One region of the Brooklawnia propionicigenes genome, then DNA from elsewhere that is predicted to be linked to it. Evidence: riboswitches for the same ligand, from Rfam matches in the RefSeq annotation. Region 1 holds a riboswitch; the other holds the start of a gene.
What was found. A riboswitch is a leader RNA that binds a small molecule or an ion and turns the genes downstream of it on or off. The one in region 1 is predicted to bind FMN.

Region 1 (15,143 bases):
GGCCTCACGGCGCCCGCGGTCGCCCTGAGCGCTTTCGTCCCGATGCTGCCCCGCCTGATCTCCCTGGGTGGGCAGGCTTTCCAGATTCCGGTCACCCAGACGATCGGTGGCCGGTCGGTGCGCGTACTCACCCCCCGGCTGATAACCGCCGCCCGCGCGCACGGTCTGCGGATCCACATCTGGACGATCAACGAAGCCGCCGAGATGGACGATTTGATCGACCTGGGTATTGATGGGTTGATCAGTGATCGCATCGGACTACTGCGGGATGTAGCCAAGAGGCGGGGTCTGTGGGCAGACTGATGATGTGGGTTTTGAACGCACACCGGAAGAAACTGTGGTGCTCTGGTTGTTATAGCTGACGACGAAGCGAAGGGAGGCTGGTCTGGATGGCTGATCGTGCACTGCGAGGAATGGGCTTGGGGGCCAAGAGCTTTGAGGACGAGGAAGGCATCGATTTCGCTGGCCGTCGTGTTCTGGGATTTGACTGCACCAATGGTCACCACTTCGAGGTGACATTCTCCGTCGAAGCGGATCTGCCCGCCGAGTGGGAATGCCCGCGCTGTGGAGCGATGGGCGAGCGTAGCGACGGCACGCCGCCCGAGGAAAAGAACGAGAAGCCCCCGCGCACCCATTGGGACATGCTGCTGGAGCGCCGTTCCATCCCCGAACTCGAAGAGTTGCTGGCCGAACGGTTGGAAGAGGTTCGCAAGACTCCCCACTACTGATGGGCGGATCTGAACCGATCAGTAGGTAACTGGCATAAGAACCCGAACCGACTTCGTTGTTGGTTCGGGTTCTTTGCCTGCTTCCGGGGATGCTAGTGGTCGCGTGAGTTGAAGCTCTCGAACTCGTCCGCGAGCTTGTGCCCGACGTTCTTCAGCTGCTGAGTCCGCTTCTCGATCCCCCACCGGCCGGTGCTGATCAGCGCCTCGGTGATGATCGATCCGCTCATCTTCGACAGGCCGTGTTCGCGGTCGGGGAAGTAGATCGGCACCTCGGCAACCGTGCCGCCGGCCTCGATCACCCGACGTGTCATGTCGATCTGGAAGGTGTATCCCTTCGAAGCCACATCGTCGAGGTCGATCTTGCGGAGAATCGATGCCCGGAAGACGTTGAAGCCACCGGTCGCGTCGTGCACGGGCAGATCCATGGCGACCTGGATCCAGATATTGGCGAGCCTGCTGAGCATCTCCCGTGATCGGCCCTGATCGGTTGAGCCACCACGCATCCAGCGCGAACCCTTGACCATGTCGGCGTTCTTGTCACGCAGAGCCTGCAGCATGGCGGGCAGCAGCTCGGGTTGATGCGAGCCATCGGCGTCCATCTCGGCTATGACATCGAAGCCGCGCTCCAAGCCCCACTTGAAACCTGCAAGATAGGCGGCGGCGAGGCCTTCTTTGCCTGCTCGGTGGAGTACATGGATGTGCTTGTCCTGTGCAGCCATCCGGTCGGCGATGGCGCCGGTGCCATCGGGAGAGTTGTCGTCCGCAATCAGGCAGTACGCGTTCGGGACTGCAGCGCGCAGTCTGCCAATGATGGATTCGATGTTCTCGGCTTCGTTGTACGTCGGCGTGATCACCAGGACGTGATCGAGGGATTCGGAGCGTTGCGCCATGCTCCGCAGTCTAGCCATCGGCCCCCGGCGGCTGCTGGCCGTGTGGAGTTTCCTCTACCAAAGGACGGTGACGAAAAGCCGTCCGCAAGACGATCGTGGTCACCGTGCGTACCGACAGCTCACGCCGGATGAGGTTCAGCAGGCCGTCGAGTTCCTCGGCCGAGCCCACCTGCGCCAGACACAGGTAGCTGGCATTACCAGCCACCGAGTAGCAGGAGGTGATCTGCGGAAGGCTGGCCAGATAGCCCGGGGCGCTGTCGGCCACTGCCGCCGACAGCGGCTGGATTTCGATGAAGGCCGTCAGTGGACGCCCGACCTTCGCGGCGTCCACGTCCGCTCGGTAGCCGGTGATGATCCCCCGCTGTTCCAGCCTGCGCACACGTTGCTGCGTAGCAGACGTCGACAGCCCGACCTTGCGCCCCAGCTCGGTGAACGACATGCGCCCATCACGCGACAGCAAGGCAAGTATCTGCTCGTCTGTTTGCTCCATGCAGTCATGGTGGCACCATAGGGGGATGACTGACGCGCTCAGCCTCATCGTGGATACTGCGACGCTGTACTTCCGCGCGTACTACGGTGTTCCGACCACTCTCAGGGATCAGCAGGGGCGCCCGGTCAACGCTCTGCACGGCATGCTCGACATGCTGGCCCGGCTGATCGATCAGTATCAGCCCGCAGCGGTGGTCTGCTGCCGTGACGACGATTGGCGTCCGTCTTGGCGGGTTGACCTGGTGCCGAGCTACAAGACCCATCGGGTGTCGACTGCCGAGCCGGCCGACGCAGAGCAGATCGACGATGAACTCGCCCGACAGGTGCCGTGGATTCTGGACTGCCTGGATGCCGCGGGTATCTGCCAGGCGGGCGCATCCGGATACGAGGCCGACGATATCTGCGGCACTTTGGCCCGTCGTGCGGCGGCCAGAGGCCGACGCGCTGTCGTGGTCAGCGGGGACCGCGATCTGTTCCAGCTGGTGGCCGACCGGATTCAGGTCGCATACATCGCTCGTGGTGTCGCCAAACACGAGTTGGTGGACGATGCCTGGCTGCAGAACAGGTACGGGCTGCGCGGCGATCAGTACGCAGATCTGGCGACGTTGCGCGGCGATCCCTCCGACGGTCTGCCCGGGATCGCCGGCATCGGCGAGAAGACCGCCGCCGCACTGTTGAACAGCTATGGCGATCTGGACGCCATCATCGCGGCGGCGGCCGATCCGTCGTCGCGCATGTCGGCGAAGTTGCGGCTGAGCATCGGGCAGGCCGATGACTATCTACAGCGCGCCCGCCGGGTCGTCGCCACCGCCGACGTGGACCTGCCGGAGCTCGATGACCAGCTGTATCCCGGACGCGCCGATCAAGAGCGCTGCCGCCGGCTGGCCGAGGACCACAACAGCCGCGGGCCGATGAACCGGCTCCTGGCAGCCCTCGGCTCCCAGCCGGTGGGCGGCTAGAGTTCGGCGGGATCCTGATCCGCGCGAACCAGCACGTAGATCGCTGAACCGGCCATCAGGTTCGCTCCGAGTTGGCCGAGGGCGCGCGGGCGTCCATGAGGCGACAGGGTGATGCGCCTCTCCAGTTTCAGATCGACCTCCTGGAACAGCGGCTCCAGATCGACCAGGGTCGCATGGTGCAGGTTGGGTGTCGCATACCAGCTGTACGGCAGATCCCTGGATCGTGGCATGTGGCCGTTCAGGAGCCTCAGCCGGTGGCGCCAGTATCCGAAATTCGGCATGGTGACGATCTGCCGGGGCGCGATCTTGCGCATCGCCGCCAGCACGAGATCGGGCCGCAGCACGGCCTGCAAGGTGCGGCTGAGCACGACCACGTCGTACGAGTCGGGCGCGAACATGCCGAGCTGGCTGTCGATGTCGAGCTCGATCAGCGGAACCCCCCGCTTGATCGCGCCGAGCACCTCATCGGGACCGCGTTCGACCCCGGTGCCGGTGCAGGCGCGGCGGCGAATCAGCCAGCTGAGCAGCTCTCCGTCGCCACAACCCAGGTCGAGTACCCGAGACCCGGCCGGGATGTTGCGGGCGATCACCGCCAGGTCATCACGCAACTGCATCGACTGACTCATGCTCGCCCCCACGCTGTGCCCTCATAGTCGGTATGGGCCTCCAAGAATGCTTTCACCGTGGCCAGATACGGATCGATCTTCAACAGGAAGGAATCATGGCCCCACGGCGAGCGAATGTCGCGGAAGGTCACCGGCAGTTCGGCGGCCGCCAGCTGCCGGACGATCTGCTGGCTGTGCGCGGTCGAGAACCGCCAGTCGGTGTCGAAACTCATCACGAGGTAGCGCACCGGGTCGGCCCGCACCGCGTCGAGAGCGGATCGTGCCGCGAAGGGATCGAAGTAGTCCATCACCCGGGTGAGATAGAGGTAGCTGAGCGCGTCGAACCTGGTGAGGAAGGTCTCGCCCTGGTGTTCCAGATAGCCCTCGACGGCGAAGTCCACGCCGAAGCCTGGTTCGGATTCGTCGAACTGCGGTTTGCGCCCGAATTTCGACTGGAAGCCCTCTTCCGAGGTGTAGGTGATGTGCGCCATCATGCGCGCGATCGAGAGCCCGACATCCGGGTTGGCGCCGTTCTCGGCGAAGCGGCCGCCCTGGAAGTTCTCGTCGCGGATGATGGCCTCGCGTCCCACCGCCGAGAAGGCGATGTTCTGCGCGGTCAATCGGCTGGACGCGGCGATGATCACCGAATTGTCGAGATCTCCCGGGTACGACAGCGACCATTGCAGAGCCTGCATCCCGCCCATCGATCCGCCGACCACCGCATGCAGCCGGCGCACCCCCAGGCGTGCGATGAGCGCCCGGTGCACGGTGACGAAATCGCTCATATCGAGCAACGGAAAGTCGAGCCCCCAGGGCTTGCCCGTTGCCGGGTTGATCGAACCCGGCCCGGTGCTGCCCTGACAGCCGCCGAGCAGATTGGACGAGATGACGAACCAGCGGTTGGTGTCGATCGCCTTGCCCGGGCCGATCATGGTGTCCCACCAGCCCGGGTGCTTGTCTCCTTCGTGCCAGCCCGCCGCGTGCGCGTCGCCGGTCAGGGCATGGCAGATGTAGATCGCATTGCTGGCGTCCGCATTGAGCGTTCCGTACGTCTCGTAGGCAATCACCACCTCGTTCAGCTGGTCGCCGCACACCAGCGTCAGCGGATTGCCCGCATCGAACAACGTGACCTGTTTCGTCTCGACGATGCCGAGACTGTCATTACTGGTGGGCATCACTCAGCGGTCTTGTCCAGAGCCTGCTCGAGGTCGGCGATGATGTCATCGACATTCTCGATGCCGACCGACAGTCGCACCATCTCGGGGGCGACACCGGCGGCCGCGAGTTCCTCGTCGTTGAGCTGCGAGTGCGTCGTGGAGGCATTGTGGATCACCAGCGACTTGGCGTCCCCGATGTTGGCCAGGTGACTGAACAGCTGCAGTGCCTCGACGAAGGCGCTGCCGGCCTCACGTCCGGCTCGCAGCCCGAAGCTCACCAGACCGCCATAGCCCTTGCCCGTCAACACTCGATCGGCGATCTCGTGGTAGGGGTTGTCGTCGAAACCCGGGTAGTTCACCCAGGCGACCAGTGGGTGAGCGCGCAGGTAGTCGGCGACCTGTGCAGCGTTCTGGCAGTGCCGGTCCATCCGCACATGCAGGCTTTCGATGCCCTGCAGGATGATCCAGGCATTCATCGGCGACAGCGTGGCCCCGGTATTGCGCATCAAGACGGTACGCGCCCTGGTGATGTAGGCGGCCGGGCCGGCCGCGTCGGTCCACACGACATCGTGGTAGGAGGCGTCGGGCGTGGCCATCATGGGGAAGCGGTCGGCGTGGGCCGCCCAGTCGAAGTTCCCGGCGTCCACGATGGCACCACCCATCGAGGTGCCGTGGCCGCCCATGTACTTGGTGGTCGAATGCACCACGACGTCTGCGCCGTGCTCGATAGGGCGGCACAGATACGGGGTGGCCACGGTGCTGTCGATGATGAAGGGCAGCCCCAGCGCGTGACTGGCCTCGGCCCACGCATCGATGTCGACCACGTTCAGCTTCGGGTTGCAGATCGTCTCTCCAAAGACCAGCCGGGTGCGCTCGTCGACGAGTCCGGGCAGGTCTTCGGGCCGGTCGGGATCGATCAGCCGGCACTCGATGCCGAACTGCTTGAGGGTGTGCATGAACAGCGCGAACGTGCCACCGTACAGCGTCGACAACGCGACGATGTTGTCGCCCGCGCCGGTCACATTGAGTACCGCATAGGTGACAGCAGCTGCCCCGGTGGCGGTGGCCAGCGCACCGATGCCCCCCTCCATCGCCGCGATCCGCGCCTCGTAGACCCCCGTGGTGGGGTTCATCAGACGACTGTAGATGTTGCCCGGAACCGCCAGCGCGAACAGGTCGGCGGCGTGCTGCGAGTCATCGAAGGTGTAAGCAACAGTCTGGTAGATCGGCACCGCGCGAGCGTTGGTGGCGGAGTCGGATTCTTCTTGCCCAGCGTGGACTGCCAGGGTTTCCAGCTGATAGGCGGGATGATCAGTCATTGATGTGTCCCCTTTCGGATCGGCGCACACCAGGCTACCCGCCCGCCCATCAGCGGGCCACGATTTGGGTGGTGTAGGCGTCGCCGGCGGGGACGGGGGACGACACCAGGCCGGAGTCGGCGAAGAAGCCTGCCATCGCCTCCCAGCGCCCTGGATTCTGAACTCCGAACTGCCCACCGTAGAGTTCGGTCGTCGCCTTCAATACGGCCAGCGCATGGGCCTGTTGGTCGGGCTCCGCCAGGGTCGGCACGTAGTCGACAGACAGCTGGACGGCCTGTTCGGGGTCGGACGCACACAGCTCCGCTCCCCTGGTCAGCGCTGTCAGCAGCCCGACCAGATCTGCCGGCCGTTCAGCGATGGTGGCGTCCGTCGCTCCCAGACCGGCGCTGACCAGTGGCGGATCGTCGAGGCTGATCGTGCGTACTGCGAAGCCGGCCTCGTTGAAGCGGACGACCTCGTTGTTCAAGAAGCCGACCACCGCGTCCACTTTGCCGCCGCTGAGCGCCGCGAACTGGGTGTAGCCGATGGAGGCCACGTCGATGTCGTCGCGGCTGAGCCCGCTCTGGGCGAGCACCGCCAGCAGGTAGAACCAGTTCTCTCCGTACTCGCCGGGCAGTCCGACGCTGTGACCACGCAGGTCGGCGAACGACTGAATCGGCGAGTCTGCCGGCACGATGATGGTGGCCGGATAGGTCTGGTAGGCGGTCGCGAAGTTGCGGACGGTAACGCCCTCGCTGCGACCTTGCAGCATCTCGCCACCGCCCGCGAAGACCACCTGCTCGTCGCCGGTTTGGAGCGCACCGAGCAGGCTCTCATTGGCGCCGTGGTGGCGCAGCGTCACCGACACGCCCTCCTCGGTGAACCAGCCGAGCTTGTCGGCGACATAGGCCGGCGCGAACTGGATATCGGGGACATAGGTCAGCCCGAGGGTCAGCGCCGCGGCCGCGCTCCCCCCGTCCGAGCCCGTGGTGGCCGGACTCGATCCGTCCGATGGACGAGCGCAGGCTGCCAGCCCGGCCAGCAGGGCTGAGCCGAGCAGGGTGCGGCGTGTCATGGATTGCATGGTGGTGGTCTCCTATTTCTCGTGGTGCGGATGGGTGAGGCGGTACCAGCGGGGACTGGATGCAAACGGGTTGACCAGCCATTCGATGAACGTCATGCCGAGATAGATGGCGATCGCCAGAACACACAGCACGATGAGGGTGGTGAACAGGCCGGTGGTGTCACTCGACTGGGACTGTACGGCCAGCCGCTGACCCAGTCCGTTGCCGCCCATCACGAGTTCGCCGACGACGGCGCCGGTGATCGACAGCGTGAAACCATTGCGCACGCCGGTCAACGTGGCGGGCAGGGCGAGTGGCCACTCGATCCACCTGGCCATCTGCGCGCCTGCTGCCCCATCGACCCGCGCCGCGTCCAAGACCTCCCGGTCGATGCTGCGCAGACCGAGCACGGTCGACAGCACCATCGGGAAGAAGACCATGACCGAACACAGCAGGACGACCGGTCGCATGCCGTACCCCACCCAGATCACCAGCAGCGGTGCCAATGCCACTGCCGGAATGGCCTGCGAGGCCGCGAGGTAGGGGGCCAGGGTCGCCTCGGCAAGTCGCACATGGGCGATGAGATAGGCCGTCGGCAAGGCGATGACAGAAGCCAGCAGGCAGCCGGCGGCCGCCTCCGTGATCGTCACACCAATGGGGGCCCACAGCCGTCCGGACGCCAGCTCTCTGCCGAGACGTCCGACGACGGTGCCAGGACTGGGCAGCAGCGTCGCGGGAATCGATCCGAAGCTGGTGACCAACCACCACGCCAGGAGGAAGATCAACCCCGCAACGATGGGCGCGGCAATCCGCAAAGGCAACGGTGTGTGCCGTAGGCGGATGTCCATGCCGCGTCTCAACCCCTCCCCGGTCATCATGCCGGGGGTCGACGCGCGGCAGCCGCTGAGAATCGAGCGCCCCAAGGACGCCGGACGCGCCTGCCAAGCGCGACGTGCACCTCCCATCCGGACTCTAACCGTCGGTACCGGAATCCCACCGGTTCAACCGCCTGCCATCCATGTGGACGACCTGCGGGTCGCGGACTATCACCGCCGGTTCGGACTTTCACCGACCCCGGGCACGTTCAATATTGCTCAGTCGTGACTATAGCGCACCAGCTAGAAGCGGCGGTCGCGCGGGTACAGCACGAACACCGCGATCAGCGCCGCAAAGACCGCGATGGTGCACACCAGCAGGGAGATCTGCATGCCGGCCACGAATGCGTGCCCGGCCAGTTGGTTCAACTGGGCGCCCAACTCTGCGGTCAGCTGCTCGGCCACCCGCGCTGCACCCGCGACGGATTCCAGCGCGACCGATTGGAGGTCACCGAGCTGGTCCCAGATCGAGCTCGACATCATCACCCCGCGGTAGCGGGCAGTCAACAGTGATCCGATCACTGCGACTCCCAAGGCGCTGCCGACCTGCATCAGTGCGGTGTTGGTGGCCGAGCCGGCGCCGGTCGCATCGGGTGGCAGCGCGTCCATCACGGCCTGGGTCGCTGCCGGAACCAGGAGACCTGCGCCGAGGCCGAAGAGCACGACACCGGGAAGCAGATGACCGAAGGCCGAACTGTCGCTGGTGGTGGCCAGCCAGCCATAGCCGATCCCGACGCACAGCAGTCCGATCAGCACAGTGACCTTGAGCTGCACCAGGTCGATGAAGCGTGGCGCCGAGACCGCGCCCACGAGCATCGCAACAGCGATCGGCAGCACTCGGATCCCGGTCTGCATGGGGGTGTAGTCGAGGATGAACTGAAGATACTGGGTCAACACGAACAGTGCACCGGCGCCGGCCGCGGTCACCAGGCCGGATACTCCGACAGCCACGCTGAAGGTGCGGATCTTGAACAGCGAGAGCCGCAGCAATGGTGCCGGCACCCGCGATTCCCAGTAGATGAACGCAGCGAGCAGACTCAGCCCGCCGATGGCCGCCCCGATGACCAGCACATTGCCTGCGCCCAGCCCGGGCGCCGAGATCACCGCCCAGCAGATCAGCGCGAGCGCCACCGTCGACAGCACCGCACCCAGGTAGTCCACACCACCTGCCACCGGACGTGGGCGGCTGTGTGGCAGCACGAAGAACCCGAATACCACGATGCCGACCGCAAGCGGCACGTTGATGAGGAAGATCGAACCCCAGCTGAAGTGTTCCAGCAGGACCCCCGAGAGCAACGGCCCGACCGCTCCCCCGGCTCCGTTCGCCCCCGACCACAAGGCGAAGGCCACGGTGCGTTCTTTCGGGTCGGAGAACAGCGACGAGACCAGCGCCAGCGTCGAGGGAGCCAACAGGGCCGCCCCGACACCCATCAGGGCACGCGCACTGATCAGTAGGCCGGTGGTGCCGACCAGCCCGGCCATCAGGGAGAAGCTGCCGAAGACCGCGGTTCCGACCAGGAATGTGCGGGATCTGCCCCAGCGGTCCACCAGCCCGCCGGCGACCAGCAGCAGGCCGGCGTAGGTGATCTGGTACGCGTCCACCGTCCACTGCAGCTGGTCGGTGGACGCATGCAGCTCGCGGGCCAGCGTGGGCAACGCGACGTTGAGGATCGTGTTGTCGAGGCTCGCGATGAACAGACCCAGCGCCAGAACGGCGAGGGCGGACCAGCGCAGTCGGTGCGTCCGCGAGGTCTCGCGCACCACGGTCGCGGGCATCAGCTGGCTTCGTTTCCAGTGACCACGAACCAAAAGGCTACCGTCACAGGCTCCCGATCAGAGCAGCCTGCGGGCCTTTTGTGGTCAGTTCAGGGTCAACTCGGATTGCAGCCTGCACTGGGCGCGCCGGCCGCCGCGGATCGCGAACAGGTAACCGGTGATGATCACGATGCTGAGCAGCCAGCACCATTTCATGGCTTCGCGGTAGAGCTGCCACGGCTGATCCGGATCGGCGGCGATCGTCCCGGCGATGCTCCACAGCACCGAACCGATGGCCAGGCCGAGCGCATATGCCGAACCCAGCACCCCGTAGATGGACGCGTAGTCGCGCTGCCCGAAGGCCAAACCGCAGGCCAGTGGCGGGGTCAGGGAACCCACCGCGAACCCCGCTCCGACAAGACCGATCACCAGGAAGATCCAGCCCGACGCGGGGTAGACGATGGTGCCGAGCAGGTAGCCGGCGACACCGTGGATCGCCATCAGGATGATCATTGCTTTGACCATCCCGATGGCTTCGATCAGCCAGCCGAGCACCGGTTTGGCCATGATCAGGCCGACCATCTGCGTGGTCATCAGGGTTCCGGCCAGCCCGGGGGTCATACCGGAACCGGGATAGGTCTGCTGATTGATGAAGAAGGGTTGGGTGATCTGGCCCATCGCGCAGAACACGCCGAGCAATGTGACCATGGCGTACAACAGCCAGAACCAGCCGCTGCGCAGTGCTTGCCCGAGCCGCAGACCGGGCACCTGTTCGACCGGAACCTCGCCTACCCGCACGGTGGCGACGTCCACCCCGACAGCGGCCTTGCCGTAAATCGGCAGCCCCACGTCGGAGGGCTTGTTCACCACCAGCAACCAGGCGGGCACCAGACAGAAGAATGCGTAGAGTCCCGCGCCGATGAGCATGGAGGCGCGCCAACCGAGGCCACCTTCGCTGACCGGCTGATTGGTATTGGTGAACACGAGCGAGGACAGAATGCCACCCAGACCGGTACCTGCGACCGTGACGCCCATGATGACGCCCTTGTGCTTGTGGAACCAGCTGTTCACCAGGATGACCGGCACATAGTTCACCGACATTCCGAATCCCAGGCCGGTGATGATCGCGAAGGCATACAGCCCGCCCATGCCCTGTGCTGTCGACATCGCGGCCAGTCCCAAGGAGCTGATCGTGCCGCCGATCAGGAGCAGCCGGCGGCCGCCCCACCTGCCGATCAGGCGTCCGGCGATGGGCATCATCGCGATCGCGACCAGCAGCAGCACCGTATAGACACTCTGTACTTGCGCCCGGCTCGTCTGGCCGTCCGGCCACAAGTCGGCGCGGATCCTGTCGATGAACATCGATAGACCGCTCAACACGATGCCGGCGGAGATCTGAGCGCAGACCGCGCCGATGGTGACCAGTGCATAACATGGCGAGCGTTTGGGCCGGGAATTGGATCCAGTCCGGACCGTCATGACGGCGGCCTCGCTGACCCGCTGCACCGGTTGCTCGCCTGCGCCCCCGGACATCTCTGTCATTCAGCGGGCCCTTCTCGTGATGTGACCGCCAGTCTAGCTATCGGTCGTGTCCGGTGACCAGCCATGCGCTGGTCCGGGCGCGCAGCAGGAGCACCAGCAGACGCGCGGTCATGAAGGCCCCGTAGTAGCAGAGCCACAGCCAGACCATGGCGGCGATTCCCACCGGCCGGATCCACATCATGGCGCCGATCGCTGCAGCGAAGCTCACCAGCGGCCACAGCCCCGCCAGCGCCAGGTAGCGCACGTCCCCGGCGCCGATGAGCACCCCGTCGAGCACGAAGAGCACTCCACACATCGGCAGGAAGACAGCCATCATGATGAAGCTGACCGGCAGCAGGGCGCGCACCGAGGCGTCCGGGGTGAACACCGCTCCGACTACCGGGGAAACGACGGCGACCGCGATCCCCAGGACCACCCCGACGAGAATCCCCCAGCCGGCGATCCGGTTGAGTTGCTGCCGGACGCCTACGCTGTCGCCGGCGCCGAGGTCATGGCCGATCATGGCCTGCGCGGCGATGGCCAGCGCGTCCATCGTGTTGACCAGCAGCATGTAGACCGCCATCGTCACCTGCAGCGCGGCAAGTTCCGAGGTGCCCAGCCGGGCGGCGGCCCAGACCAGCACGATCAGCACGATACGCAACGTGGCGGTGCGCAACAGCATCAGCGAGGAGACCATGAAGGCGTGGCCGGGAGAACCGATACCGGGCCTCAAGGAGACCTCGTTAGCCCGGGCGGCACGAACTGCGACCGCCGCATACACCAGGGCCATCAGGGTCTGGGTGATGGCCGTGCCGAGCGCGGAACCGGCGATTCCCAGGCCGAACGGATAGATGAACAGCCAGTTCAGGATCACATTGACCACGGCGCCACCGGCCGCGACTGCCAGCGGGGTGCGGGTGTCCTGCAACCCGCGGAGCAGACCGGTCGCGGCGAGCACCGTGAGCATGCCCGGCAGACCCCACAGGCAGATCGCGATGTAGTGATATGCCTGCCGGGCCACCGCGGGGTCGGGGGTGAAGGCGCTGGTGATGGTGCCGGTGAGCGGCAGTCCGACCAGCAGAAGGATGACACCCAAGCCCAGACCGAGCCAGATGCCATCGATACCGGCGCGGATCGCGCCCGGCTTGTCGTTGGCGCCGAGTCGCCGTGCCACCATCGGCGTGGTGGTGTAGCTGAGGAAGATGCACAGGCCGATCACGGTCTGCATCACCGTCGAGCCGATCGACATGCCGGCCAGCACGGTCTCGCCCAGGTGACCGACCATCGCGGTGTCGGTGAGCACGAACAGCGGCTCAGCGATCAACGCCCCGAGGGCTGGGATGGCCAGGGATCCCAGCCTGCGGTCCATGGCGGTGATCCGCCATGTAAATGGTAACGGCACTAGTCAGATAAGACTCAGTAGTGGCTGACCACGACAGCGCCCATCGGAGCCCAGCCGTAGATGAACTGCGCGTCGGCGACCGGCATGTTGAGGCAGCCGTGCGAACCACCCGGGCCGCTCCAACCGAACGAGTCACGCCACGGTGCGCCGTGGAAGGCGATCGAACCGGTGAAGTAGGTGACCCACGGGATGTTCTCCGCGACGTAGGTGGTGCCGTCCAGGTTGGTGCCGCGCATGGTCTGACTCTGGTACTTCAGATAGACGTTGAACTTGCCGGTGGGGGTCTCCAGACCTGGCATGCCGGGCACGACATAGATCGGCCCGCGGGCCACGGTCGCGCCTTCGTAGGCGGTCACGGTGTTGTTGCCGAGGTTGACGTCCAGCCACCTCTCCCCCGGTGCGGCCGCATAGGAGAGATTCTGGGCGCCATCGGCGATGACCTTGTCCTGGTAGGTCGGATCCACCTTGTCGAAGCTGAAGGAGCCGGCATAGGGCTGTCCCGAGCCGAGTGCATTGACCAGGTTGTCGGCCAGTTGGGTGGCGTTGTTCACCTGCCATCCGTCGCGCGCCTCCTGCAGGGTCGACACGACGGTGCCCGCCTGGTTGACGTTGCGGATGCCGTTGACCACTTCTACCCCGGCGGTGTCAGCTGTCTGCTGAACCCACGCGGCGACCTTCTCCTGACTGATGACCGGTTCGCCGAGCGAGCCGTTCTCGGCGGTGGGGATGGTGATCCACTGCGCCTTCTGAGTGGCAGTGGCCGGGTAGCTGTCCGATTCACGCCCGGTGAGGTTCACGTCGAGCGCGACCAGCTTGTTCGCCTTGTCCGCGACGGTCTGAGCCTGGTCGGTGGAGGTGTGGGGGTCCACCTGGCTGGTCGTCAGCCTGACGGTCTGGGAACTCAGCGTCTGGACGGCCCGGTCCGCTGCGGCGGTCAGGTCGGAGGCGTCCACGCCGGTACCGGCCTGGGCGGGCTCGATGACGAACGATGCGTTGTCATCGCCGAGCTTGACGATCGCGTCCTTGGCGGGGTCACCGTATTCGGAGACGAGTTCGGCTGTCAGTGCGTCGATCTTCGACTCGTCGACCGTCGCCACCACAGGGGATGTCTGCTTGGTGAAGACAGCCGAGTAGCGCTGGCCCAGGTTCTCGTTGGCGGCGAATACCTGATCGGCAGTCGCCTGTGCGTCAACGGAGATGCCGAGATCGGCCAGACTCAGTTCGCGGCTGTGATCGTCGATCTGCAGCGTGACACTGACCTGGTCGGCTCGCTCGCCGAGTTCGGCGGCAAGCTGACTCTTGGTCTGTCCGGTGACCGATACTCCGGCGACTGATGCGCCCGGCAATCCATGGGTAGAGAAATAGGCTGTGTAGACCGCGGCGCCAATACCCAGCGCCACGACAAGTCCTGAAATAACCCAGAAGATGAGCCGATGAGGTAACCCCTTCTGATTCACAGGCGCTATTATAAGTGACTTCGGGCCTCATCACGAACTCTGTGCTGGCCATGGACGCCATCAACTTATAGGATGTCGGGTTGCTGGCTCGCTGGATGTCGGTCATTTGCCGTCCGGCCGTGCCGCCACCGCTAGGATTGCTGAACAGATCGCGACACAGCAGTCGCGGACGGCGGAGGTCATCATGAGCGAGCAGACGCAGGGCGCAGGTCGAATCCGGCTGGATACCGCGGGCCGGATCGTGGTGGGTACTGATGGCTCAGAGCGCGCACGTAAGGCAGTGGACTGGGCGGCCGATCGGGCGTTGGCGCGCGGGCTCCCGTTGCTGATCGTCATGGTCATTCCGGGACCCCAGATCGGGCGTACCTTCACCGCGGTCACCGACGAGTACCAGACCCAGTTCAAGCGGCGATGCCAACAGCGGTTGAATGCCGAACTGGAGCGGCTGCGCGCAGCTCATCCGACGCTGGACGTCAAGGCCGAACTGGTGGAGGGCTATGCCTCCTATGTGCTGGCTCAGGCGTCCAAGAATGCGGCGCAGGTGGTGGTGGGAGCACGCGGACGACGCGCCCCGATTTCGGTGAAGCTGCTCGGCGGTGTCTCGGACGCTGTCGCCTCCCACGCGCACGGACCGGTGGCAGTGATCACCGATGAGGCGCAGGAGAACCCGGGTGGCCCGGTGGTGGTCGGCATCGACGATTCGAACGAGGCCCGGGCCGCGGCGAAGCTGGCCTTCGAGGCCGCTGATCTGCGTGGAGTTCCGCTGGTCGTCATCCACGCCTGGGATTACGCCATGCTCGGCACGCCGTGGGAATACGACATCTGGGACGAGTCGATGTCGGAGATCCTGGATACGCTCACGAAGAATATCGAGGGTGTCTTCGCCGATATCAAGGCCCAGTATCCGGAAGTGCAGGTCGAGCTGAGGATCGTCGATTCCAGT
Region 2 (15,143 bases), 1.4 Mb from region 1:
CGTTCGGCGGGATCCCCGGTACCTCGATCTCCTGCGCGGGCGCATCGGCGCTCACCTCGATCAGGCGGGCACCGTTCTGCGACAGCGCGAGCACGAATGCCGCCTGCGGGAAGGTCACGGCGCGCAGCAACGGGGTGATAGCGAAGCGGTCGGCCACGGCCACGTACTCGGTGAGCTCATTGGCCAGCCGGAACTCGAGCACGCTGGACGGGGTCACGAAGATGGCCAGGCTGCGACCCAGATCACGCCAGAATTCGAGGTCGTCCAGCAGTGCGTAGAGATCGTCTGTCAGCGCGCGTGCAGTCTGCTTGTCGGCCAGCTGCTCCACGCGGCTGATCGCCTCGTCGAACAGTGCCCGTGCACGTAGCCGATTCTCTTCATCATTGACAGGGATGGGGCTCGTCGGAAGATAGACGGTGATGCTCAGGTCATCTCGGGCTGCGGCCAGGCGCTCAATGTCGGCGCGTGAGGGCATATCAATATGCACGGCATTCCTCCTGCTAGTGGTGACCTTTTCGACGATAGTCGAGGGCCCACCGACGCGGGCATCCCACGGAGAGGGTCATCCCCGCGGGGCGGCGTGCCTGGTCTTCTTCAGTCGGGGCCATTCAGCCCGAAATCGGCGATTTGGATCGATCCAAGGGCCCAGGTGAAGAAGACCAGGCACGCGGCGGGGTCGTTGCCGCCCCGGCCCCGCCAGTTCGTGAGGGAAATGGGAGACGAGATGGCCTGCGCCACACGTGGTTGCTCATCGATCAACGGCTCTGGCCGCCAAGGCGACGCCGGTCGCGGCGCCCGAGCCGTGGCGGCAGCGTCCCTAGACTGCTGCGTATGGTGATCGCCTTCCGGCCGGCAGCACTCGTGTTCCGTGCCCTGGCATGCGCGCTGATCGCGACGGGCCTCGTCCGGCTCGGTCGTCTGCTGTCCGGGGCACCGGACTGGAGAGTGTTCTTGTTCTAGACGGCTCAGAGCAATGTGGTCTGCCTGGCGTGGATGCTCGTGCTGCTGGTCGTGACCGCAGCGCAGCTCGCGAGCCAGGGCGCGCGAGGGGTCTCGGCGCCGTCACCGCGGCTGAGCGCGGCGGTGATGATGACGATCACGGTCACCATGGGGGTCTATCTCGTGCTGCTGGCTCCGAACGCCTTCCAGCAGTCGGGCGGCGCATACCGGCCGTTCGGCCTGACCAGCGATCTGGTGCACATCGTCGCGCCCTGCCTGATCATCGCGGACTGGCTGGCGTTCACGCCGAAAGGCAGGCTGCGCTGGTTCGATCCGCTGATGTGGACGATCCCGCCCTACGCCTATCTGGTCTTCGCGTTCACCCGCATCGCGCTCGGCGCCGACTTCGGTGTCGGGCGGATCTACCCGTATCCCTTCATGGACATCGAGGTCAACGGGCTGGGCGGTGTCGTGCTGTGGATCGGCGCGCTGAGCATCGTCCTGGTGACGATCGGCTACGGGAATTACGCGCTCGACCGGCTTCTCGCCAAGATGGCGCAGCACCGCTGACGGTGTCGCCGGTCATCTGGTGATGAGACGTTCGGGGTCGAACGCGGCCACGCTCATCGCCCATCCGGCGATGTTGAGTCCGGCGAGGATGGCGGCGAGCAGGCAGGCCACCGGCAGCGTTGCGGGAATGACGCCCATGGCCACCAGGAGGGCGACGGCGAACGAGGGCAGGCTGATCGGCATCGCGATCTGCTGTGCGCTGCGGACGTCTTTGGCCCGGGTGGAGATGATGATGCCGATCCAGATCGACCATGCTGCGACCAGCGGCGTGAAGAAGATCTGAGCGGCGATCGCTGGGCCCCGCAGCACCGCCGCTGCCGACTGTGGCTCGGCGAACACTGCGATCACGGCGACGACAAGGCCGAAGACGAGGTAGGAGACAGCCACCGAGGGGACGAGGGCAGCGAGTGCCTTGCCCAGCAGGAGTTCGTCGCGGCGCACCGGGGTGGTCAGGACGGGCTCGAGGGTGCCCTGCTGGCGTTCGCCGACGATGGCGTGGGCGGCGATCACGGTCGGCGCGACGGCCGGGATGCCGAGCATGTAGACCAGCCAGGCGCCGTGCTGGAGATCGGCCGGCGTCATGGTGAACACCTGGACCAGGGGTGTGATCAAGAACACCAACGGGATGATCGTCATCCCGGCGACCAGGGAACGGTTGCGCCGGTAGTCCCGCAGTTCCTTGCCGGCAACGGCGCGAACGCGGCGCAGGCTGATCGGGTTCATCGGTCCTCCTGACCGTCGATGCCGGTGGTGCCGCTGGTGCCGGTGGTGCCGGGGTCGACGAGCAGGAGGTAGACGTCTTCGAGGCTGTGCGGTGCCTCACCGATCGACAGCACGTCCGCACCGGTGGCGACCACGGCCCGGGCCACCGCGGGCGCGGCGACCGCGGGATCGGTGACGGTCAGCAGGTAGTCGCCCGGGCCCTGATCATGCCAGGCCCGAACGCCGGGCAGACCGCTCAACACCACGTCCGGACGGTCGAGGGGCAGCCGGGTCACGACCCGCAAGGTCTTGGCGAACAGCCGATCGCGCAGGTCGGCAGGGCGGCCGATCACCCGCAGGGTCGTATTGAGGATCGCGACCCGATCACACAGCCGCTCGGCCTCGTCCAGCCGGTGCGTGGTCAAGAAGATGGTCACGCCGCGGCTGCGCAGCCCATCGAGCAATTGGTGAACCTCGTGAGCGGCGACCGGATCCAGACCGGAGGTGGGCTCGTCCAGGAAAAGGACCTGTGGGTCGCTGAGTAGGGTGCGGGCCAGGCTGACGCGCTGCCGCAGGCCCTTCGACAGCGTGCCGCACAGGTCCTTGGCCCGATCGGTCAGGCCGACCGACGCCAAGGCCTGCGCGATGCGCCGGCCGGGATCGGGCACCTCGTACAGGCCCGCGAAATAGGCCAGGTTCTCGTTGACGCTCAGCCGCTGATACAGACCCGCGGACTCGGGCATGATGGCGATCCGGCCGCGAATGCGCGCGCCGTTGTCGGGTCGAAGCGCCAGCCCGGCGACCGTCGCCGACCCGGCCGTCGGGGTGAGAAGTGTGCCGAGGGTGCGCACCATGGTCGTCTTGCCGGCGCCGTTCGGGCCCAGAAAACCGAACACCTCACCGCGGGCGACCTCGAACGAGACATCGGAGAACGCGGTCCGGCTGCCGAATCGCTTGGTCAACCCGTGGACCGAGATGGCGGGGTCGTCCCGGCCAGCGGCGGTATTGCCGATGCCGGACGGCACCTGGGAGTCCCCGTCGGGCAGGGCGCGCGTCATAGCGGCAGCATATGCCGGGCTCGGCGGCCGTGACCGAGCCCTTCGCCACCGGCCGGCCACGCCAGAGCCCAGACCTGTCGGACTACCGGGTGATGTCGCCGTCATGGTCACCCAGCTGATCCCGGAGTCGAGCAATGTCAGTGGGCGCTCGTAACCTTGCAGATGTGACGCGACTCGACCCACCTGACGACCTGGCGACCCCCAGCACCTGGGCGCTCGGGCTCGCCTACGCGCGCGAAGGACGCGTCAACGTCTTGCATCACGATCGTCTGCGCCACGAGATCACCGCTCGCTGTCGGGGCTCGCGCAACCGCAACTACACCGTGCACGCCAGCTACGCCTGCAGTCCCGATGGTGAGCTGGTGGCGATCGACGGCTCCTGCAGCTGCCCGGTGGTCTACAACTGCAAGCACTGCGTCGCGGTGGTGGCCACCGAACTTGATCTCGCCGGTCCCGGCACCGGCAGGTCTGCGCTGCCGGGCAGATCGGGCGGTCGCACGCAGGCCCTGCTCAGTGAGCTGCCTGCGATCGACTCGGAGATGGCTCCCGAGGATCTGCTGCCACCGCCGGCGCAGATCATCGGGCTGCCGGCCTGGCGTCGGACGCTGGACCGCATCTTCACACCGGTCCACGACCCACACCGCCCAGATCTTCAGCCGCTCGCGCTGCTGCTGACCTTCGAGCCGGACCCGGCGCCGGGCGACCAGTCCGGGGTGCCGTCCCGCTATGCGTCCACGGCCTTCGGACGACGGCTGACCGAACTCGGCTACGCCTTCCCCAGCAGGCCGGGGTTCGTGCATGTCATTCCCGCCCGCGCCGGCAAACGGCAGGCCTGGGTGCGCACCGGCATCTCCTGGATGCGGCTGCGGGCCAGCGAGGTGCAGAATGCGAACCCCGCCCACCTGGATGCGCTCAACGGATTGCGGCGGCTGTATGCGGATGTGGGCCCCTACCTCGGCGCGCAGGACCCGATCGCGCTCGAGAAGATCAACCACCCTGCGCTGTGGCTGGTCCTGCAGGAGATCGTCGACGCCGGAATCGCTGTCGTCGAGGACACCTCGCTGCGCCCGGTGAGCATTGAGCCCGAGCCGGCCAAGGCCGACATCGAGATCACCCAGACCGATGCGGGCGAGCTGACCGTGCGCGCCGCGGTCCGCCACCCGCAATTGGACGCCGGCACCGCCACGACGCGGCTGGGTGATCCGCCGCACGGCGTCGCCTGGCGCGATGACTCGGGCGTCCACCTGGCGCGCTTCGAGCTGCCGGCGGATAGGACCTGGAAGCAGCTGGCGGCAGAACGCGACGAGATCAGCATCCCCGCGGACGACTACGAGGACTTCGTCCAGACGGTGCTGCCGCGGATCGCCCGCGTCGGATGGACGTCGCCGGACGGCAGCTTCGAGCCGCCTGCGCCGCCGGCACCGCGCCTGCACCTGGAACTCGGCATCGCCCCGACCACCGCGGACACCCTGAAGCCGAGGGCCCATCTGCGCTGGGGCTGGCATTACCGTGACGACGAGGGCCGCGGTCGCGGACCGCTGCCGTTGGAGACGACCTCGCGGGACGCGACCCGCGATCTTGACCAGGAGCGCAGCATCGCGACTGCTGTCGCCGCCGAGTTCGCGGACCTGCCCGCGGCGCTCCGGGAGCCGTCCGAGACGGCACCCCAGACCCCGCTGCTTCGCCAGGACGCGCAACTGTCCGGCATGGACGTGGTGCGGCTCACCCAGGAGGTGCTCCCCCGGCTCGAGGAACTCGGCGTGATCGTGGAGACCGGCCAGATTCCCGCTTTCCAGGAGACCTCCGGGGCCAGGATTCAGGTCGGTCTGGACAATGAGGGCAGCGGCAATGACTGGCTCGACCTGGAGATCACGGTCGAGGTGGACGGTCACGAGCTGCCGATCGCCGCGCTCATCCGGTCACTCACGCTGGGCGATGAGGCCGTCTTCTTGCCCGACGGCAGCTATCTGCGGCTCGATGATCCCGAGCTGGATCAGCTGCGGCAACTGCTCGAGGAGGCCGCGGAACTGGGCGACCAGCGCCGCTCGGGGGTGCGGGTTCCGCGGGTGCGGATGTCGTGGTGGGAGGATCTGCTCTCGCTCAACATCGTGCAGTCATCGACCGACGCCTGGTTCGACGCGCTGCGCAAGGCGATGACCAACCCGCCGCCGGTGGCCGAGCTGCCCGCCGGCCTGGACGCGCAGCTGCGTCCGTACCAGCTGGCCGGCTACCGCTGGCTGGCCGGGTTGCGGCGCTCAGGGCTGGGCGGCGTCCTGGCCGACGACATGGGCCTGGGCAAGACGGTGCAGGCGCTCGCGATGATTCTCGACGAACGTGAGCAGGCAGACCCAGATGATGCCGGGCCGGCGCCATGGCTGGTGGTCGCGCCTACCTCGGTGGTGCCGAACTGGGCGTCCGAGGCGAAACGGTTCACGCCGAGCCTGCGGGTCGTGATGATCGAGGCCACCGAGACCCGCCGCGGCGTCCCGCTCCGCGAATTGGCTGGTCAGGCCGACATTGTGATCACCTCGTACGCGCTGTTGCGGCTGGAGGCCGATGAGTACGCCGCCCAGTCGTGGGCGGGCATGCTGCTGGACGAGGCCCAGAACGCGAAGAACCACTCGTCCAAGGTCTTCGCTGCAGTGATGGGCGTCGGCGCGCCGATGACGTATGCGATCACCGGCACCCCGATGGAGAACAACCTGGGCGAACTGTGGGCGATGTTCTCCCTGACCGCGCCGGGTCTGCTGGGCAGCCCGAAGCAGTTCCGAGAGGCGTTCCGTCGTCCGATCGAACGCCAGGACGATGCGGACGGGCAGCGGCTGGCGTTGCTGAGGCGCCGCATCGCCCCGTTCCTGCTGCGCCGGACGAAAGATCAGGTCGCGCTCGACCTGCCACCCAAGCAGGAGCAGATCATCCAGGTCGATCTGGCGCCGGCCCACCGGCGGATCTACGACCGGCAGCTGCAGCGGGAGCGTCAGCGGGTGCTGCAGCTGACCGATGACATGGACCACAACCAGATCGAGGTGCTGGCTGCCTTGACCCGGCTGCGTCAGTTGGCGATCGACCCCAGCCTGGTCGATCAGGGCGAGACCGAGATCAAGGCGCCGTCGTCGAAACTGGACGCCTTGGTGCCCCTGCTGCAGGAGGCCGCCAACGAGGGGCACCGCGTGCTGGTCTTCAGCCAGTTCACCCGCTATCTGCGCAAGATCGCGGCCCGGCTCGACCACGAGAAGATCGGGTACTCATATCTGGACGGCACCACAGCGCACCGTCGCGATGTCATCGACGGCTTCACGCAGGGCGACGATCCGGTCTTCCTGATCAGCCTGAAGGCAGGCGGAGCCGGCATCAATCTCACCGAGGCCGACTATGCGATCCTCGCCGACCCCTGGTGGAACCCGGCGGTGGAGAACCAGGCCGTCGACCGGACGCACCGCATCGGCCAGACCCGGCCGGTGCACGTCTACCGGATGGTCTCGCGCGGCACCATCGAGGAGAAGGTGCTGGCCTTGCAGGACGCCAAGCGGGAGCTGATCTCGGGCGTGCTCGGTGCCGACACCGACGAGGCTGCCGGTGACGTGCCGGTACCCGGACGCGGTGGCCGCCTGAGCGCCGAGGACGTCCGGATGCTGCTGGGCTGATGGGCCTTGGTGGTCGTCGAGTGTGGCCGCCAAGGGCGCAGTTCAGGCCGAGCAGAGTGGCACCCTGGGCACAGGTGAGGCTCTGATTGTGCTCGCGGCTGCGCGCCCGCCCTCGCCCCCAAGAACGCGCCTACGTTCGGATCGCATCGAACGCGGTAAGGGTGGCCAGGACCGCCTCGGCTGCCTCCCGTCCCTTATTCTCTGGCGAGTCCGGCAGCCCGGCCCGAGCGAGGGCTTGCTGCTCGGTATCGCAGGTGAGCACGCCGAAGCCGATGGGCGTCCCGGTCCGGGTCATCACGTCGATGATGCCCTGGGTTGCGCCCGCGCAGACGTAGTCGAAGTGGGGGGTGCCTCCCCGGATGACGACTCCCAGCGCCACCAGCCCATCGAAGTGGTCGGCAAGCTGGCGACAGGCCACCGGCAGCTCGAAAGTGCCGGGCACACGAACCACCGTGGCCGCGGCGCCGGCGTCCTCCAGCGTGGAGACCGCGTTGTCGACCAGGGCAGCCATGATGACGTCATGCCACGACGATGCCACGACGGCTATGCGCCGTCCGGTGCCGTCGACAGTGAGGATCGGGGATCCGGAGCCGGCCATCATGCCCCCTGACAGACGACCGGCGTGGCGGGCAGGCGGTGCCCCATGCGGTCGCGTTTGGTGGACAGGTAGTGCAGGTTGTCGGGATTCGGCGCCACGACAAGCGGACGCAGACCGGTGATGTCGATCCCCGCCGTGCGGAGTCCATCGGCCTTTGCGGGGTTGTTCGTGAGCAGTTCGACCCGCTGCACGCCTTCGGCGGCCAGAATGGCAGCGGCCGCGCCGTATTCGCGGGCGTCGACCGGAAGTCCGAGCAGGATCTGGGCGTCGACGGTGTCGGCGCCTTCATCTTGCAGAGCGTAGGCCGACAGTTTCGCGAGCAGCCCCACCCCACGGCCTTCGTGGCCGCGCAGGTAGACGACAACCCCACCCTGATCGGCGATCAGCGCCAGCGACTGGTCGAGTTGCCGGCCACAGTCGCAGCGGCGTGAACCCAACGCATCTCCGGTGAGGCATTCGGAATGGAGCCGGACCAAGGGCGCCTCGCCGGACGCGGCAAGGCCGCGGGGGCTGATCAGTGCGAGGTGCTCCGCGCCGGTGCGCAGGTCGCGGTAGCCGTGCAGCGCGAACACGCCATGGGCGGTCGGCAGCGTCGTCGTGGCGACCAACTCGACGCGGTCGTGCAGGTCGCGCCAGGCGACCAGCTCCGCGATGGTGATGACCGGCAGGTTCTCGCGCTCGCCCAGAGCGAGGATGTCGGGCGTCCGCAGTACTTCACCCGAGTCGTCGACGATTTCGCCGATCGCACCGACCGGTGGCAGCCCCGCCAGCCGGCACAGGTCGACGGCTGCCTCGGTGTGTCCGACGCGCTCGAAGACTCCCCCCGCCTTGGCGCGCAGCGGCAGCACATGGCCGGGGCGGATCAGATCGGACGCCTCGGCGTCCGGGTTGCCCAGGACGCGCAGCGTGGTGGCTCGATCCGCCGCGGAGATCCCGGTCGTGACTCCGGCCGCGGCGTCCACGCTCACGGTGTACGCGGTCCGCAGCGGGTCGGCATTGTTCGGCACCATCAGGGGCAGCCCGAGACGGTCGGCCCACTGGTTCGGCATCGGGGCGCAGAGATAACCCGAGGTGTGCCGCACCATCCACCCGACCCATTCCGATGAGGCGGTGGCCGCGGCCACGATGGCGTCTCCTTCGTTCTCGCGATCGGGGTTGTCGAGGACCAGGACGGGACGCCCGGCGCGCAGGGCGTCGAGCGCTGCGGGAATGCTCGCGAACTCAGCCACGGGTCACCTCCTGCGCTGCGCCGGGCTCGAGGTGGTCGAGGTGGGCGACGACGTACTTGCCCAGGATGTCGGCCTCAAGGTTGACCACGGTGCCCACGGCGGCGGAGCCGAGGTTCGTCGACGCGAGCGTGGTCGGGATCAGCGAGACCGTGAACCGGTCAGGCCGGATGTCGTAGACGGTGAGGGAGACACCGTCGACGGCGATCGATCCCTTCTCCACCAGATAGCGCCGCACATGTGGTGGGCAGGAGATCTCGACGACCTCCCATTGGTCGCCCGGCGTTCGGGACAGGATCTCACCCGTGCCGTCGACATGTCCTTGGACGACGTGCCCGCCGAAGCGGCTCGAGGCTGCCATCGCTCGCTCCAGGTTGACCTGGTCGCCGGGCGTGAGCCGGCCGAGGGAGGTGCGGCTGAGTGACTCGGCCATGACGTCAACGGCGAAGGTGTCGCCGTCGAGTGCGGTTACGGTGAGGCAGGTGCCGTTCACGGCGATCGAGCTGCCGGCGGTGGCGTCGGAGGTGACGAGCCGGCCGCGGACGGACAGCACGGCGGAATCGTCCAGATGACGGACCTCGGTGACCTCGCCGAGCTCCTCAATGATGCCGGTAAACATGTTCACTCCTTACTGGGGTTGATCTGACTGGTTCTGGATGCGTCGGAAAGCGGGCGAAGGGTCAGCCGCACGTCGTCGCCCAGCCGGGTCACGCCGGCGAGGGCGTAGCGGCGAATGCCGGCCATGGAGGTGACACCGAGGTCACCGATCATCGGCGCACCCGATCCGAGCAGGGCGGGCGCGATGTAGGCGATGATCTCGTCGATCAGGCCGGCGGTGAGGAAGGCTGCTGCCAGGGTGGCCCCGCCCTCGAGCAGGGCTCGGTGGATGCCTTGCTCGTGCAGACGCGCGAGGACGGCGTCCGGGTTTGCGTTCAGCAGCAGCGTGGCTGCCTCCGGGGAGAGGACGCGGGCGTTGGCGGGGATCGGGCGGCGTCCGATGACCACCCGCAACGGCTGCTTGGGCGCGAGTGTGGCATCAGGGCCGCGGACGGTGAGGTGGGGATCGTCGGCGAGCGCGGTGCCGGTGCCGATCAGGATCGCCCCGCAGCGGGCGCGCAGCTGATGGACATCGGCCCGCGCTGGTGCGCCGGTGATCCAGGCCGATGTGCCGTCGGCTGCCGCGGTCCGGCCGTCCAGGGTGGCGCCGACCTTCCAGGTGACGAACGGGCGGCCATGGATCGCTGAGAACGTCCAGGTCCGGTTGAGTGCGGTCGCTTCGCCGCCGAGAATGCCGCCGATGACGTCGACGCCATTCGCGGCCAGGCTTGCCGCGCCACCGGCCGCGCGCGGGTTCGGGTCGGCCTGCGCGTACACCACCCGCCGGACCCCGGCGCGCAGCAGCGCCTGGACGCAAGGGCCGGTGCGGCCGTGGTGGTTGCAGGGTTCCAGGGTCACATAGGCGGTCGTGCCGGCAGCATTCGAACCCGCAGCGTGGAGGGCTTCGACCTCGGCGTGTGGTGTTCCGGCGCCAGTGTGCCAGCCCTCGCCCCGGATGAGGCCGGCGTCGTCGACCAGCACGCAACCGACACGAGGATTGGGGTCTACTTCGGGGGAACGGGCGGCAAGCTCAAGCGCGCGCCGCATCCACTCCTCATGGTGCTCGCCGGACATTCCCGCCGGCTGCCGCTGCCGTTTCATCTGCCCTCCGTCGTCTCTGGAGACGACTCCGGGGCAGGACAGGCAGGGATTCGGGGACGCACTATTGGTGCCGGCGACAAATCCGCCGGCGCGCAGCAACGCCACGAACCGCGTGCGCCTCCCATCCGGACTTTAACCGTCGGCGCCGGAATTCCACCGGCTCAACCATTGGCTCGCGAGGAGCCGCTGGGTCGCGGACTATCACCGCCGGTTCGGACTTTCACCGACCCCGGAGCACGTTCTTTCCGTGCACCCTACCAGAGTCTGCTCAGGCGGTCCGCGCGGGGCGAGCAGAACCAACCCGGCATGGGAGACCCCGGCACACCCTATGTGAGAACCTTGAGCGCGCCCACGACCAGATCGTGCGCATAAGGGGCGGCGACCTGGTTCAAGAAGACCGGGAAGTCGACGGTGGCATTGTGATCGGCGCGATCCGAGATGGTTCTGGCCACCGCAAACGGGATTCCCGCGGCAGCGCAGACCTGGGCAACCGCGGCACCTTCCATCTCCACCGCGAGGGCATCGGGGAGTTCTGCGCGTAGCTGGGCCGAACCCTCGGCGGTGGCGACGAACAGGTCCCCCGAGATCACCAGGCCGGGATGCACCGCGGGCTCTCCGAAACCGAGCGCGGACAGCTCGGCGCGGTGCGCCGAACAGGCGCCGACCGCTGCCGCCGCGAGTGCCGCAGTGAGGTAGGCGTCCACGGGAATGCGGGCCACTCCCACGACGGGCGATACCCACCGGTCCCACAGCGGACGCGCATCCAGGTCGTGCTGCAGCAGCTCGGTGGCGATGACCACATCTCCGGGATTCACATTCGGCCCGAGGCCTCCGGCGGTGCCGACCAGGATCATGCCCGTGACCCGCTCGGCGAGAATCGCTGCGGTGGCCGCCGCGGCTACCTTGCCGACACCCGAGCGCGCCAGCAGCACCTGCCGACCCGCGAGGGTGGCATGCATGAGCGTGATGCCCGCCACCGTCTCGGTGCGGATCTCGCCCTCGCCGCGCGCGGCCTCCACGATCGCCGACAACTCTTCGGGCAACGCTGCGATGATCGCGAGCATGTCATCAGCCTCCTTGGCTCAGCTGGCACCATCATGGCACCCCGGTCGAGCCCGGAAATCCGGCATCCCCACCGGGGCTGCGGACCCGAGCGTGCCTCATCTTCTTCACTTGAGCCCCAAACTGCCGAATTGGCCAGTTTGGATCGATCTAACGCCCCAGGTGAAGAAGATCAGGCACGCTCTTGCATCGAGCCGGGCCCGGTCAGGCCTGCTCGGCCTGTCTCCGCACCATCTCGGTGATCCAGACCGGCGCGAACGGAGAGGTACAGCCGGGCGAGGTCGGATAATCCTTCAGCACCTCCAGGCGCTCCCCGATCTCCAGTGCGCGGGCGCGATACTCGGGGTGTTCGATGCCGATCTGGGCCAGACAGGCGTTCATGGCCCACTGCAACCGCTCGGGGGCGTCGGCCATCTGCGCCTCGATCAGGTCGAGCAAACCCGCCAGGTCGAGCCCTTCCGGCTTCTTCACCACCCGGTCGGCGGTGAGCGCCCAGCCGGCGCTGGCGATCACCGGATCCGGATCGTCGAACCAGCTCACCCGCAGCGCCTCGACGTGCGGCGACTTCTTCACAACGTAGTTCACCAGCCAGTCCTGCACCTTCGGCACCCGGGCATCACGCAGCATCGCGTCCAGCTCGTCCTGGCTGAACGATCGGGGACGGCAGATCAAGAGCGCGAGCAGGCGGGCAGCGCTGTCACCGGTGGCCCACAACTGGCCAGCGAACTCGTGGCGGGTCTTGATCCGCTTGGCCAGCGCTCTCAGCTTGGTGAGGTTCACGCCGTGATCGTCGCCATACCGCTCGTTGACCGCCCGGATCTTCGGATCTTCCAGCGAGGCCAGCTCGGCCATCACCTCGGTCAGAGTCATCTCGCTCATGCCTCAAGCATCACGCATGCGCAAGAAACGTCCTAGACCCCGAAACTGGATTTCCCGCGCGCCGACCGGCATGCTGCCAATAGCTTTGAAGCAAACAAACCCACGGGAGCGCCGACCATGGAAGACATCCGCCTGATCGCGTCCGATATGGACCACACGCTGCTCACCGAAACCAGCGAACTGCCTCCCGATTTCCACAGCTACGTCGATCGGCTGAATCAGGCCGGCATCGTCTTCGTCGCAGCCAGCGGACGCCCGCTGTTCACGCTGCAGACCATGTTCCCGGCCGGCGGCCCCGGCCTGGGCTACATCGGCGACAACGGCGGGACCGTCAGTTACGACGGCGAGGTGCTCTTCGAGAGTCTGCTGTCCACGGCTGACTACCAGGCGATGATCGCCCTCACCCACCAGCAGACAGCCGGCGTCCCGATCATCTGCGGCATCGAAACCGCCTATGTCGCCTCCGCGCACCGGATGCACGAAGAGTTCCTACGCACCTTCTACTCCGAGATCACCTTTGTCGACGACCTCAGCGTCATCGACGCGGACGCCGACAAGTTCACGGTCTACTTCCCGGGCGGCGGCGCGATCGAGATCTGCGACGACCTCTATCGTCCGGCCTACGACCGGGACTTCTCGGTCACCATCGGCGGGGTGGTGTGGGTCGACATCATGAACCCCGGCGTGACCAAGGGCAGCGGGCTGCGCGTGCTGGCTGATCGGCTGGGCCTGAACCCTGGGCAGATGATGGCTTTCGGCGACACCTACAACGACATCGAGATGCTGGACGAGGTCTACTACAGCTATGCGGTCAGCAACGCCGAGCAGGCGGTCCGCGATCGCGCGCGTTTCATTACCGGGTCGAATGACGAATACGGCGTGGTGAGCGTCATCCGCGAAGTGCTGTCACAACGAGGAGGCTGCTGATGGACAAGATCGACTTCAAGAAGACCCTCGACTCGTATCAGGCCAAGCGCGGGGTCTTTCGCCTCGTCGAGGTCCCACCGCTGCACTACCTGATGATCGACGGCCACGGCGACCCGAACACCTCGCCCGCCTTCGCAGAAGCCATCGAGACGCTGTATCCGATCGCCTACAAGCTGAAGTTCGCCAGCAAGCAGGGACTCGGGCGTGACTACGTCGTCCCGCCGCTGGAGGGCTTGTGGTGGGCCGACGACATGGACGCGTTCTCGAACCGCGACAAGTCCCAGTGGGATTGGACACTGCTGCTGCTGGTTCCGGACTGGATCGACCAGGCCATGGTCGACGCCGCGGTCGAGCAGGTGGCCGCCAAGGATCCGCCCGCGCGGCTCGGCGATGTCCGCTTCGACCTGCTGGACGAGGGGTTGTGCGTCCAGACGCTGCATATCGGCAGTTTCGACGACGAGGGGCCGGTGCTGCAGAAGCTGCACGAGGAGTTCATTCCCAGCCAGGGCCTGCGGCCGATCGGACACCACCACGAGATCTACTTCAGCGATTTCCGCCGCACCGCACCCGACAAACTGCGGACGCTACTGCGTCAGCCGGTCGCGCAGGCCAGCAGCACCGACTGATCCAGAGCCGCCGCCAACGGTACGATCACCGCGGCCGAAACCCGCTCACGCACCGCATCGGCCAGCCCGGACATCGCGCCGCAGCCGAGAACCACCGACGCCGCGCCGGCCGCGGCGATCTCGGTGACCTCGGCCACCAGGCAGCCGAGCGCGGCGTTGCTGCCGGTCTCGTAGTCGCGCCGCAGTGCGCCGCGAGCCACGATCAGGTCGCCGGTCAGTCCATAGCCGGCGGCCTGTTCGACCTTGTCCGCGACGATCTCCTCGGTGACACACAGCACGCCCCAGCCCTCACCGGCCGCGGCGAGCTGCATTGATGCCCAGCCCATTCCGACCACCGGCCGCCGGTCCTGCACCGCCCAGCCGTCCGGCAGCCCCGGATCGCCGTGGCAGGCGATCACCATCGCATCGAATCCGTCGTCGGCGAGCCGGGCGATCCGCTGCCATATCTGTCCGGCGACCAGCTCGTTGTCCGCCTGGGTGACGAGCAGTTCCGGAGCCTGCGGCAACGACTCGGTCACCACCTCGTTCCCGCTCGCCGCGGCCCAGTCGCCGGCCACTCGGGACAACACCCGGGTGGTCGCCCGCGACGAGTTCGGGTTGAGGACCAGGATTTTCACGACCGGTTGGCGAAGCTGACCGCGCACTGGAACAGCACGTTGATGCCGTCCGCGCAGGCCTTCGGCGTGGAGTACTCCCGCGGATTGTGGCTGATCCCGTCGTACTTGCCGGGCACGAAGACCATCCCGGTCGGGCAGATCGCGGCCATCTCGCCGGCGTCATGGCCGGCCCCCGACATGATCCGGCGGTTGCTCAGCCCGAATCGGTTCGCGGTGGCCTCCACCTCGTCCATGACCTCGTCGTAGAACTGCACCGGCGGGGTGTGCGCGGTGATCTCGGAGGCGATCGTCACCCCGGTGCGCTGTTCGACCTCGCGGCAGTAGGCCAGCAGATCGGCACTGGCGCGCTGGATCGCATCCTCCTCGGGATTGCGCAGGTCGATGGTGATGACCGCCTCGCTGGCGACGATGTTCACCAGATTGGGTGCGGTGTCGAAACGCCCGACGTTGGCCAGCAGCGCACCGTACCGCCCCGACTTCACCATCTCGTCCAGCTTGACGGTCACCAGCGCCGCGGCCAGGGTTGCGCTGTGCCGCAACGCGTCCGGGGTCGTGCCGGCATGTGCGGCGCGTCCGCGGATTGTCAGCCGGTGCCAC

Region 2: it holds a riboswitch for FMN, as region 1 does, so the genes downstream of both, ribD (bifunctional diaminohydroxyphosphoribosylaminopyrimidine deaminase/5-amino-6-(5-phosphoribosylamino)uracil reductase RibD) here and QUE25_RS00195 (ABC transporter permease) in region 1, are expected to answer to the same signal.

The regions. Positions count from the first base shown of each region.
Region 1 covers NZ_AP028056.1:37,297-52,439, reverse strand. The annotation lists gene QUE25_RS00240 (glycerophosphodiester phosphodiesterase family protein) at 1-303, shown strand, start outside; gene QUE25_RS00235 (RNA polymerase-binding protein RbpA) at 390-728, shown strand; gene QUE25_RS00230 (polyprenol monophosphomannose synthase) at 821-1,618, opposite strand; gene QUE25_RS00225 (Lrp/AsnC family transcriptional regulator) at 1,629-2,108, opposite strand; gene QUE25_RS00220 (5'-3' exonuclease) at 2,134-3,066, shown strand; gene metW (methionine biosynthesis protein MetW) at 3,063-3,692, opposite strand; gene metX (homoserine O-acetyltransferase MetX) at 3,689-4,846, opposite strand; gene QUE25_RS00205 (O-acetylhomoserine aminocarboxypropyltransferase/cysteine synthase family protein) at 4,846-6,147, opposite strand; gene QUE25_RS00200 (ABC transporter substrate-binding protein) at 6,197-7,201, opposite strand; gene QUE25_RS00195 (ABC transporter permease) at 7,223-8,155, opposite strand; FMN riboswitch at 8,139-8,276, opposite strand; gene QUE25_RS00190 (MFS transporter) at 8,309-9,841, opposite strand; gene QUE25_RS00185 (MFS transporter) at 9,926-11,362, opposite strand; gene QUE25_RS00180 (MATE family efflux transporter) at 11,400-12,710, opposite strand; gene QUE25_RS00175 (L,D-transpeptidase family protein) at 12,758-14,143, opposite strand; gene QUE25_RS00170 (universal stress protein) at 14,385-15,143, shown strand, end outside.
Region 2 covers NZ_AP028056.1:1,468,266-1,483,408, forward strand. The annotation lists gene QUE25_RS06570 (baeRF11 domain-containing protein) at 1-487, opposite strand, end outside; gene QUE25_RS06575 (hypothetical protein) at 832-960, shown strand; gene QUE25_RS06580 (Pr6Pr family membrane protein) at 994-1,509, shown strand; gene QUE25_RS06585 (ABC transporter permease subunit) at 1,522-2,232, opposite strand; gene QUE25_RS06590 (ABC transporter ATP-binding protein) at 2,229-3,269, opposite strand; gene QUE25_RS06595 (DEAD/DEAH box helicase) at 3,434-6,913, shown strand; gene ribH (6,7-dimethyl-8-ribityllumazine synthase) at 7,044-7,526, opposite strand; gene ribB (3,4-dihydroxy-2-butanone-4-phosphate synthase) at 7,511-8,740, opposite strand; gene QUE25_RS06610 (riboflavin synthase) at 8,733-9,356, opposite strand; gene ribD (bifunctional diaminohydroxyphosphoribosylaminopyrimidine deaminase/5-amino-6-(5-phosphoribosylamino)uracil reductase RibD) at 9,359-10,435, opposite strand; FMN riboswitch at 10,545-10,676, opposite strand; gene QUE25_RS06620 (5'-methylthioadenosine/adenosylhomocysteine nucleosidase) at 10,762-11,499, opposite strand; gene QUE25_RS06625 (DNA alkylation repair protein) at 11,702-12,376, opposite strand; gene QUE25_RS06630 (HAD family hydrolase) at 12,494-13,303, shown strand; gene QUE25_RS06635 (GyrI-like domain-containing protein) at 13,303-13,929, shown strand; gene QUE25_RS06640 (aspartate/glutamate racemase family protein) at 13,896-14,546, opposite strand; gene QUE25_RS06645 (M20 family metallo-hydrolase) at 14,543-15,143, opposite strand, start outside.